Regions from separate parts of the Brevibacillus jepli genome, predicted to be linked through region 1. Evidence: riboswitches for the same ligand, from Rfam matches in the RefSeq annotation. Region 1 holds a riboswitch; the other holds the start of a gene.
The links. Region 1 has a riboswitch for cyclic di-AMP ahead of AB1L17_RS14925 (CAP domain-containing protein). Riboswitches for the same ligand answer to the same signal wherever they lie in the genome.

Region 1 (4,734 bases):
TTAAACTTCATCTCGTCGTTATACAATGGGTAGTAGACCATTTCCGCACCGCGGCGGATAGAGAAAGTAAGCTCGTAGTTTTCCCAGTTTTTGTCCGGGATAATAACACTGTCGCCTTTGTCAGCGAACAAGTCTGATACGATGCTCAAGCCATGTGTCAGAGCGTTTGTCACAATCGGATTACTAAACGTCTGATTTGCCAATGCTGGCTGTTCCTCGATCATTTTTTGACGCCATGCTGCACGAAGCTCAGGCTTTCCTGCTGGTGGGGCATATTCGTAAATGTCTTTTGGCTGGTAAGCAGACAGATTATCCTGAATGACCTTCAGATGCATCGGTTGACCGTTTTCCAGTGCAATCCCGATAGTGGCGTTGTACTTTTTCGCTTTTGCTTTAGCTTCTGCCGATTGGCTGAGAATCCCCTCTTTTGGGAAATAAATCAGCTTTGCGATATCGGACAGCATTTCATAAACGTGCGGGTTTTCCCGTTGGATAGTTTCGTTCAGCGTTGATGCCAATGAATGCATGGTAGCCTCCCTCTTCATTTCAAACATCTATCTTTACCAATAAAGATAGCGTATCTACATGCATTTGTCACCCTTGCCCAATGGGATATTTCAGATTTTTCAAGGTTCCTTTTGACAAACGAAGACTTCATTTGCTACCGTGAAATCGAAAACAGAGGAGTTGCGGGAGGGAGATAGAGATGGCAGAGCGCATTATTGTTCGCCTGGGTGACCCTATCTTGCGTGAAACTTCGAAAAAAGTATCAGCCATTACGCCGCAAGTCGAGAAGATATTGGATGATATGGCCCAAACCATTTATGCAGGGAAAGGTCGTGCTGGCTTGTCCGCTATTCAAATTGGCATACCGAAGCGCCTGGTGGTCATGGATTGCGGTAGCGGCTTGGTTGAACTGATCAATCCTGTGCTGCTTGAAAAATCAGGGGAGCAGGTAGGTCAAGAAGCATGTCTTTCGATCCCGGGTGTTTTTGGAATTGTACGCAGGGCGAATTATGTCAAAGTTCAGACGTTAAACCGCCAAGGAGAAACGATCACGATCGAAGCCGACGACTTCCTTGCCCGGTGCATTCAGCACGAGCTGGACCATTTAGAAGGTATTTTGTTTATTGATCATGTGAAAGAGCTCTTCTCGGCAAAAACAGGAAAGAAAGTAAGCCTTCAGGATCTTCATCGTATGTTGTTTGACCGCAGAAGAAGATAACGAAATGAATATGCATAAACACCAAGGAGATTGACCGATGAAGCGTTGGAATATTATGTTGACAGGCTTTGGAACCGTAGGACAACAGGTAGCAAAACTGTTGGAGCAGCGAAGGGAGAGGTACCGCAATCTGTATCAGGCTGATGTCAGACTCGTGGGTGTTGTTCGTTCTTCTTCTGGTCTATACGATGAGAACGGAATTGATTCACGAAAATGGGAAGACTATGCGCAAGCAATACAAGCAGTGGACCCATCGTGGGACTCGCTTGATTTTATGAAGTCGGTACAAGCAGATGTACTTATTGAGGCTGGTCCATCCATGAAAGATGGCGGGCCCGGTCTCACTTTCATTCGATATGCTTTGAAAAATGCCATCCATGCCATTGCCATTTCAAAAGGGGCACTCGTCGTTGATTATGCGGGTTTAGCCGATTTGGCTAAAAAACAAGGCGTCGAGTTAAAAATCAGTGGGGCCACAGCAGCAGCCCTGCCGACCATCGATCTTTTGCGATATAACCTGGCAGGATGTGAAGTGAAGAGAGTCGAAGGCATATTTACAGGGACGACCAACTTCGTTCTCACGAAAATGATGGACGAAGGACTCACCTGCACGGAAGCAGTCCAGCTCGCTCAGAAAATGGGAATCGCTGAGCCTGATCCTTCTTACGATATAGATGGTTGGGATACAGCTTCTAAGCTCACGATCCTTGCCAACGCCGCTTTTGATGCGCAATGCAAGCTGTCTGATATCGATCGCACGAGTATTCGCGAAGTAACACCAACACAAATAGAGGCATGGAAACAGCAGAAGAAGATACCAAAGCTGATCGGAACGATCCAAAAGGACGCGCAAGGATCACTTTCTGTAGCAGTTGAGCTACTTGCACTTGATGCTATGCATCCATTTGCGGCTGTATCAGGTACGACGAAAGCCATTCGTGTAGAAACAGATGTCATGGGGGATTTATTGGTCGTCGGTGGGAAATCAGATCCTGTCGCTGCGGCAGCTGCTGCGTTAAAAGACCTTGAGCATATTATTAGCAAATAGTCAGGTTCGCATGTGCTTCCAGCGTTCCTTAGGAATGAGTCGTTTACAACGGCGTGCATACTAGGTGTGCACCACAAAAAACGGCGAGGGGGCCATACGGATGAATCGATCGTCTGATGTCAATGCCGAGCTGCAGCAAGTATCTGCTTACCCAACCAAGCAAAAAATGCATCAAAAAGACGTTGCGCTGGTAAATGAGCAGGAAAGCTGTTGTTGTTCCCCCAATAAACAGGCGGCTAATGAGCAGCAGGAATAGCGCCTACACGAAAAAAGCCGGGTCTCATGACGAGACACCGGCTTTTCGTATATTCATTTGCGATCTATCCGATAAATTCTTGTACCCAGTAACCGTTCGTGACGCCTACACCAATCTTAGTGAACGCAGGGTTCATAATATTTTGGCGGTGGCCTTCACTGTTCATCCATTGTGTCATCACTTCTTGTGGACTGCGTTGACCCATGGCAATATTCTCACCTGCAGTTTGATACTGAATGCCAAACTGCTTCATCATGTCAAATGGAGAACCGTACGTTGGGCTGTTGTGATCAAAGTAGTTGTTGCTAGACATATCTTGTGCTTTTGCCAAAGCTACTTTGGACAGTGCTGCATCCAATTGAACAGGCTTGAGACCTGCTTTTGCACGTTCTTGGTTCACCAAATCCGCGACTTGCTTTGCAAAATCACCAGTTTGTGCTTGATCCGCTTGATTTGCTGGAGCAGCAGGTTGAACAGGTGCTGGCTGCACTGGTGCTTGCTGAGCTGGAGCTGGTTGCACTGGAGTCGGTTGTACTGGCTTCACAGGTTGTTGCTTAGGCTGCTGTGGCTGTACTGGCATTGGTTGTCCAGGCATATAGCCTTGCTTTTGTGGATAGAAGTTCCAAAATTGTTGAGCATTTGGAGCTTTTTGGAATTGTGGCATCATATATTGGAATTGTCCGCCAGGTACAGGGCAATTAGAAGCAGCTGAAGCGGAAGTAGCAAAGCCCGTTAGAGCCAAGCCCAAACCAAGAGTCATCGCGATTGTAACAGAACCAAAACGTTTCATTTAACAAATCTCTCCTTTTTTTTGCCTACGAGGTTAGTTGTCGGATTCGGATTGAGGAAACAACCCTACGCCAATTGGCGATTCACCCCAATGTGGAACTGCTCATCCACAAAAAAGTCCCCCGCACCTCCTGTCAAGCAGGAAGTCTCGGCTTATTTCGTTTGGCATGAACAACGATATCAGACAATCCCAATCGAAATAAAGGAGTAATATATGGCAAATAGCTAGAATGGTTGATAAATTAGGCTTTTTGCCCTTCGTTTGATTGTTCGTTCCAAGCGGTCAAGCCGCCTTCCAATGCATTTGCTGTAAAACCATGCTCACGAAGAAGAGCAGCAGCCTTTTGCGCTTTATTTCCAGTTGTACATAAGGTGACGATCTGTACATTCCGAACCAGCTTTTCTGTTTCCTCATCGAGCGGCTTGTCCTGTTCTTTCATTAGAAGATAGGGAATGTTTCGAGTTGGTGCGTTTTCGCTAAAAAGACTGCCGGCCATAAATTTTTCTGCGTCGCGTACGTCTATTAAAAGAACGGGCGTTTTTTGTTGAAGCATTTGAGATAATTGAATCTTTGTTAGTGTGTGATGATTTTGCAATGAAATCCCTCCCAGTCCTATTGTAACAGAGTACCGCAATGACCAGAATAAGGATGAACGGTTGATTTTATTGGACAACCATGGTAGAATGAACTTGCTACTTGAAAAATTGATACCTAACATTCATCGAGGTGTATTTGTATGCTGATGGATAACATTTTTGAATCCCCGATTCACACTGGCGCGGTCATCGGAGCCGCAAGGATGGAAGAGAGGAAGGGCTTTCATTGTTTTAGGTTTTCAAAAGGTTTAGTTTTTAGTTTTGCAGTTCCGTCCTATGATAATCGGAGTAAATAATTTTCACATATCATGAAGGCGTATCATATAGATGATCTGGTATTTCTTCATGATATGTGAGCTTTATTTGCTTCGGTAAATATGACTAGCATATTCAAATTGAATTTTTGGAGGTTTTTTTAAATGCAAACGAACGGAACAGTAAAATGGTTTAACGCAGAAAAAGGTTTCGGTTTCATTCAAGTAGAAGGCGGAGACGATGTATTCGTACACTTCAGCGCAATCCAAGGTGACGGTTTCAAAACTTTGGACGAAGGTCAAAAAGTTCAATTCAACATCGTTCAAGGTAACCGTGGTCCACAAGCTGAGAACGTAGTAAAACTGTAAGTCTCCTTATAAAAAAACTGTCCTTTAGCGGGCAGTTTTTTTGTTTGGTTACATAATGATGTCGCTGACTAGGTATGAGGAAGTCAGCGGATGTTCTAGTTGTTCAATGAAAGGTAAAAAATAAGGAACTATGGCGCCCCACCATAATTCCTTATTTCCATTTTGCTAACACGTTAGAGGCAAGTATCGATTTCAA
Region 2 (4,734 bases), on a different contig from region 1:
CATCGCGTGCAAAATCCATCTCATGGGTGATCAATAGCATCGCCATCTCGCCTTCTCTGGCGATTTCCTTGATCACGGCCAGCACCTCGCCCACTAACTCCGGATCGAGTGCCGACGTTACCTCGTCGAACAGCATGACCTTTGGACGCATTACCAGCGCACGGGCAATTGCCACTCGCTGCTTCTGCCCTCCGGAAAGCTGGGAAGGATACGCAGCCAGCTTGTCATCGAGCCCGACTTTTTTCAGCATCGTCACGGCCCGTTCTTTTGCCTCCTCCTTGCTCATGCCCAAGACATGGATCGGTGCTTCCGTCACATTTCGCAGAATGGTCATATGCGGGAACAGGTTGAAGTGCTGGAAAACCATCCCGATATTCCCACGGATGCTGTGCAAATGCTTCTCATCCGCCTTGACCAGTCTGCCGCTTACTTGCTTGTGCCATAAAAGCTGACCAGCCACCTCAACCGTTCCCTCCGTCGGCTCCTCCAGCGTCATCAATATGCGGGCGAGCGTCGTTTTGCCGGAACCGCTCGGGCCAATGACCGCAATCTTCTCCCCGGGATGAATATCTAGGTCAATCCCATTTAAAATTTGCAGGTCGCCATAAGCTTTGCTCACATTTCGGTAACGAACGACCGGTTCCGTCTGTATGCCTGTTTTCATGTCGATCACCTCTGCATGTACTGTTTGTTCCATGACAGCTCCCATTTTTTGATCAAAAGGGAGGAAACATAGCTAAGCACCAGGAACAGAAGTCCCACTACCGTGAACGCCTCCAGATAACGGAACGATTCGGCACCGATGATCTTGGCTGTCGCCAGCATCTCCACCAAGGTAATCGCTGACAGGATAGGCGTTTCCTTGAACATGACGATCAAATAGTTGCCCAGCACTGGCACCACCGGACGGATCGCTTGGGGTAAAATGATGCGCAGCCATGTCTGCCCCATAGAAAAATTCAGCGCCCGTGCTGCTTCCCATTGTCCGCGGGGGACCGCATCAATGCCGGATCGGTATACCTCCGACAAATAGCAGCTGTAATGAATACCCAAACCAAGAACACCAGAGGTTAGGGGACCAAGCGAGATGCCAATCGCCGGTAGCCCGTAAAAGAGAAAGTACAGCTGCACGAGAAGCGGCGTGCTGCGCACAAATTCGATGAATGCCGCTGAAGACCAGCAGAGCACGCGCCTTTTCGACCTGCGCCCAAAGGCAAGAACCAAGCCCCCGACCAAGGCCAGGACAAAACCGGCCAGCGTCGCCGCAATCGTCGTTTGGATCGCTTGCAAAATTGCAGGAAGAATACTCCACGTAAAAGACCAGCTCCACATTTTCCTTACACCCTCCCTGCATGAAAACGCCTTTCAAGCCACCGCATCGCAAGTGTCAGTGGATACGCCATGAGAAAGTACATGACCAAGATCAAAAAGAATATTTCAAATGTTCTGGACGAGTCAGTTGTACGCAAAATCATGCCCTGGAACGTCAAATCCGCAAGGGTAATCAATGAAATCAGGGATGTTCCCTTCAAAAGTTCAATCAACAGATTTCCGAATGCAGGAAGCATCATGACGAAGGCTTGCGGCAAGATGACCAGCTTCATTCGTTGCCAAGCTGTCAAATTCAAGGCAATCGCCGCTTCGGTCTGTCCTTTTGGAATCGCCTGAATGGAGCTGCGCACAACCTCTGATCCATAAGCGCCGTAGTTGAACCCCAGCGCAATGACTCCCGCAGCCAGAGGCGGCAGCTCGATCCCCAACAGTGGCAGAGCGTAAAACAACCAAAACAACTGCACCAAAAGAGAGGTCCCGCGAAACAACTCCACATAAACCGTGCTCGCAATACGAATGCCGCTCCATCGGCTGAGACGTCCAAACCCTGCCACAAATGCGACAAACAGAGCGACAAGCACCGACAAGGCTGTCACCTGGAGAGTGGTTCCAGCTCCTTTTGCCAAAAATGGCAGTAGATCACTCATAGCTTCACCCTCCACTACGGCTGCGAAAGCTCATTCGCTGTCATATCACCCGGCAGCTCCTGCTCAGTAAAACCGAAAGGCTTCAAAATTTCCAACAGTTCCCCTGATTCTTTCAGCTTTTGCAGCTCCGCATTGTAGGCTTTCACGAACGCTTCATCCTCTTTGCGGAAGGCCGCTGCTCCATAGCCGCGTACGCTTTTCCCGTCTATTTCCGGTTGGACAAAATCCATCACGCGCTCCAGCTGGTCGTCTTTGGCGCTATCTAGCACGGATTGCAGGGAAGGACCTGTCATCGTAATCGCATCCGCTCTACCTGCTTGTAGAGCAGCAACGGCAGAAGGTTGATCAGGAACAAGCACCATTTGCTCCTTTTTCACTCCTGATTTTTCCAGATACTCCGTTTCGATGCCGCCGCTCATCACCGCTACTTTTGCCTGGGGATTAGCTGCAATGTCTTGATAGCTTTTGAGGCGGAGCGGATTGCCCTTTTTCACTGCGAGAGCTTCCCCGATGCTGTATTCAGGATTGGCAAACGCAACCTCTTGTGCCCGTTTGGGAGTGATGTACATCCCTGCTGTAATGATGTCAAAGCGCTTCGCCTTCAGTCCGGGAATCAGGGAGCCGAATTCAGTAAGCACTCCATTCATTTCATTGATTCCCATCCGTTTCAGGATCACTCGCGCCACCTCGACCGCTTCTCCTGTCAGCTTTCCATCTGGCGTGGCATAGGCGAACGGCTTTTCATTGGCGAAGCCTACAGTGACAACCCCCTGGCTCTTGGCCTTTTCCAGTGTATCCTGGCTAGATTCAGCGGGATTCCCGCTTGCTGCTGGCTGGGTATCCTGTGTTCCCGAGCCGCATCCTCCCAACAGCAAGACACACGTCAGGATCGCCATGCCTCCCCATCTCGTTATGCTTCTCTTGGTCATTCCTATTGCCCCTCACTTTCATGAAAAATAGTAGAAAAAAAGTCGGCACATCGCTTCCGCTTCAGGAGGGCCATCCCTGACGGAAAAGCAAAATGCGCCGACTGATTTCTCTAAAATGAGCATGCCAAATATCACGGGACAAGCTAGCCATCTCCTCAAAGGACATGGGCGCCCGATACTTGCATAAAAAGATGACATGCAACTGATGTAAAATGACTCTGCTTTAGCCGACGAGGTTAGCTGACGGGTAGGATGGCAGTTTTGCATCCCTTCTGCTTGAACAGAATTAACCCCTGTTAGATGGTTCCCCCGCTTCCGCCATGAGCGGAACTAGGCCCTTATTTGGTTGGAGGTTGGTTTCTTGTTCTCCTTTCACGAATCATTATGGTTAACTTGGGGGTTATGGTAACATAACTGAATTTAGATACTCACCCCGCAAAATCCCGTATTTTCAGCCCTCTATCCCGCTCAGATGAAGTGACCCCATGATTACCAGTCGTATCCAAAGATATCCTTCCATATTCTGCCTCGTCTATTCACATTAAACATGATCAGATTCGTCAGATGTATAAATGATAGGTGAACAAACGGCACCTTCCTTCCTCCTCTTTATTTTTCTCCAGAGTCCCCTGATGCTTACTCGGAAAGACTCCCGACGCATTTATATATGAATGACTTACTGATTTGAAATGTACATGATAACCGGTTGTCCGTTCGGCTTTTTCACTGGAGGTTCATTCGGCTCCAGTTCACTGCTTGTGAACGTTATTTCGACCCATGACTTCAAAAAGGAAAGGGATAGCCAAATTCAGATACAGCCGACAAATGTAAAAACAGATCACATGATGGGCCATAGAGTGTCCATGAAGTGGAATCGACTGCTCCACATGGATGATCTGCAAAGGTGTGCCCTCTAAGACCACCTGACCGCCGTTGCTGCCAGCTTGAGGCCCGACGTCGACAATATGATCAGCCACCTTGATCACATCGGCATCATGCTCGACGACAATGACGGTATTACCATTGTCGCGCAGCTTCTGAAGCAATTCATTTAATCGGTGTACATCACGGGGATGCAAACCAACGCTAGGCTCATCGAAAATGTAAGTAACATCCACCAGGCTACCGCTCAGATGTTTCACCATCTTGACGCGTTGCGATTAACGAATGCTTTGGCCATTTCGTGATTCCTTGGTTTGATACTCAATGCTCGGAAAAAGATCTCGCGTACCGCTTCATCATCTCCAATGCATTTACGAACGATAAACTCATCCGACCAATATAAGCATGGCTTTATGTTGCCATCCGCTGTCAATCGAAGCCTTTTGACCCCCATTTCAGCCAAAACCCTCACAACCTCGGTGATTTCGTCCAAAGACAGGATATTTTCATCAGGTTCAAATTCCATTCCATCAGCGGGCATGCAGTACACACACCGCAAGTTGCTTCGATCCGTTACTGAAATGCGCAGGTAGTCATGGACACGACCAAATGCTTGCTACTACCGCAGGGTCGTTGTAAATGTTCTTCACGAGCTTCGTTCGCGCATCGTGAACCATTCGTCTGCCTTCTTCGGAAAGAATCATAAATTTTTCTACATTGGTCAGGTTCCCTTTCATCTCACAGATCACCCATGGACCACAAAAACGTGTAACGATTTCTTTTGGACCGTTTCCGACGTATTCTTTTCGAATCTCACGAACCAGCATGCTGAATTGATGTTCGAGGTTTTTCGTCATTTGATGTTCTCCTTTACTTCTCCCATTTGCTCTTATGAGGGGTTCTTTCCTCTGCTTCATGCTTCACTCCATTTAGTTCAAAGCTGA

Region 2: another riboswitch for cyclic di-AMP. It lies ahead of ehuB (ectoine/hydroxyectoine ABC transporter substrate-binding protein EhuB); the one in region 1 lies ahead of AB1L17_RS14925 (CAP domain-containing protein).

Annotation. Positions count from the first base shown of each region.
Region 1 is NZ_JBFEFW010000012.1:80,970-85,703, reverse strand. Features, by position in the region: gene AB1L17_RS14945 (aminotransferase class I/II-fold pyridoxal phosphate-dependent enzyme) at 1-527, opposite strand, end outside; gene def (peptide deformylase) at 707-1,225, shown strand; gene AB1L17_RS14935 (homoserine dehydrogenase) at 1,263-2,273, shown strand; gene AB1L17_RS14930 (hypothetical protein) at 2,374-2,529, shown strand; gene AB1L17_RS14925 (CAP domain-containing protein) at 2,594-3,319, opposite strand; cyclic di-AMP (ydaO/yuaA leader) riboswitch at 3,327-3,482, opposite strand; gene AB1L17_RS14920 (rhodanese-like domain-containing protein) at 3,561-3,914, opposite strand; gene AB1L17_RS14915 (cold-shock protein) at 4,335-4,538, shown strand; gene AB1L17_RS14910 (hypothetical protein) at 4,712-4,734, opposite strand, start outside.
Region 2 is NZ_JBFEFW010000002.1:47,040-51,773, forward strand. Features, by position in the region: gene ehuA (ectoine/hydroxyectoine ABC transporter ATP-binding protein EhuA) at 1-664, opposite strand, end outside; gene ehuD (ectoine/hydroxyectoine ABC transporter permease subunit EhuD) at 670-1,332, opposite strand; gene ehuC (ectoine/hydroxyectoine ABC transporter permease subunit EhuC) at 1,338-1,979, opposite strand; gene ehuB (ectoine/hydroxyectoine ABC transporter substrate-binding protein EhuB) at 1,994-2,908, opposite strand; cyclic di-AMP (ydaO/yuaA leader) riboswitch at 3,120-3,255, opposite strand; partial or broken gene AB1L17_RS02435 (excinuclease ABC subunit UvrA) at 3,814-4,068, opposite strand; gene AB1L17_RS02440 (radical SAM protein) at 4,047-4,379, opposite strand; partial or broken gene AB1L17_RS02445 (Na-translocating system protein MpsC family protein) at 4,408-4,647, opposite strand.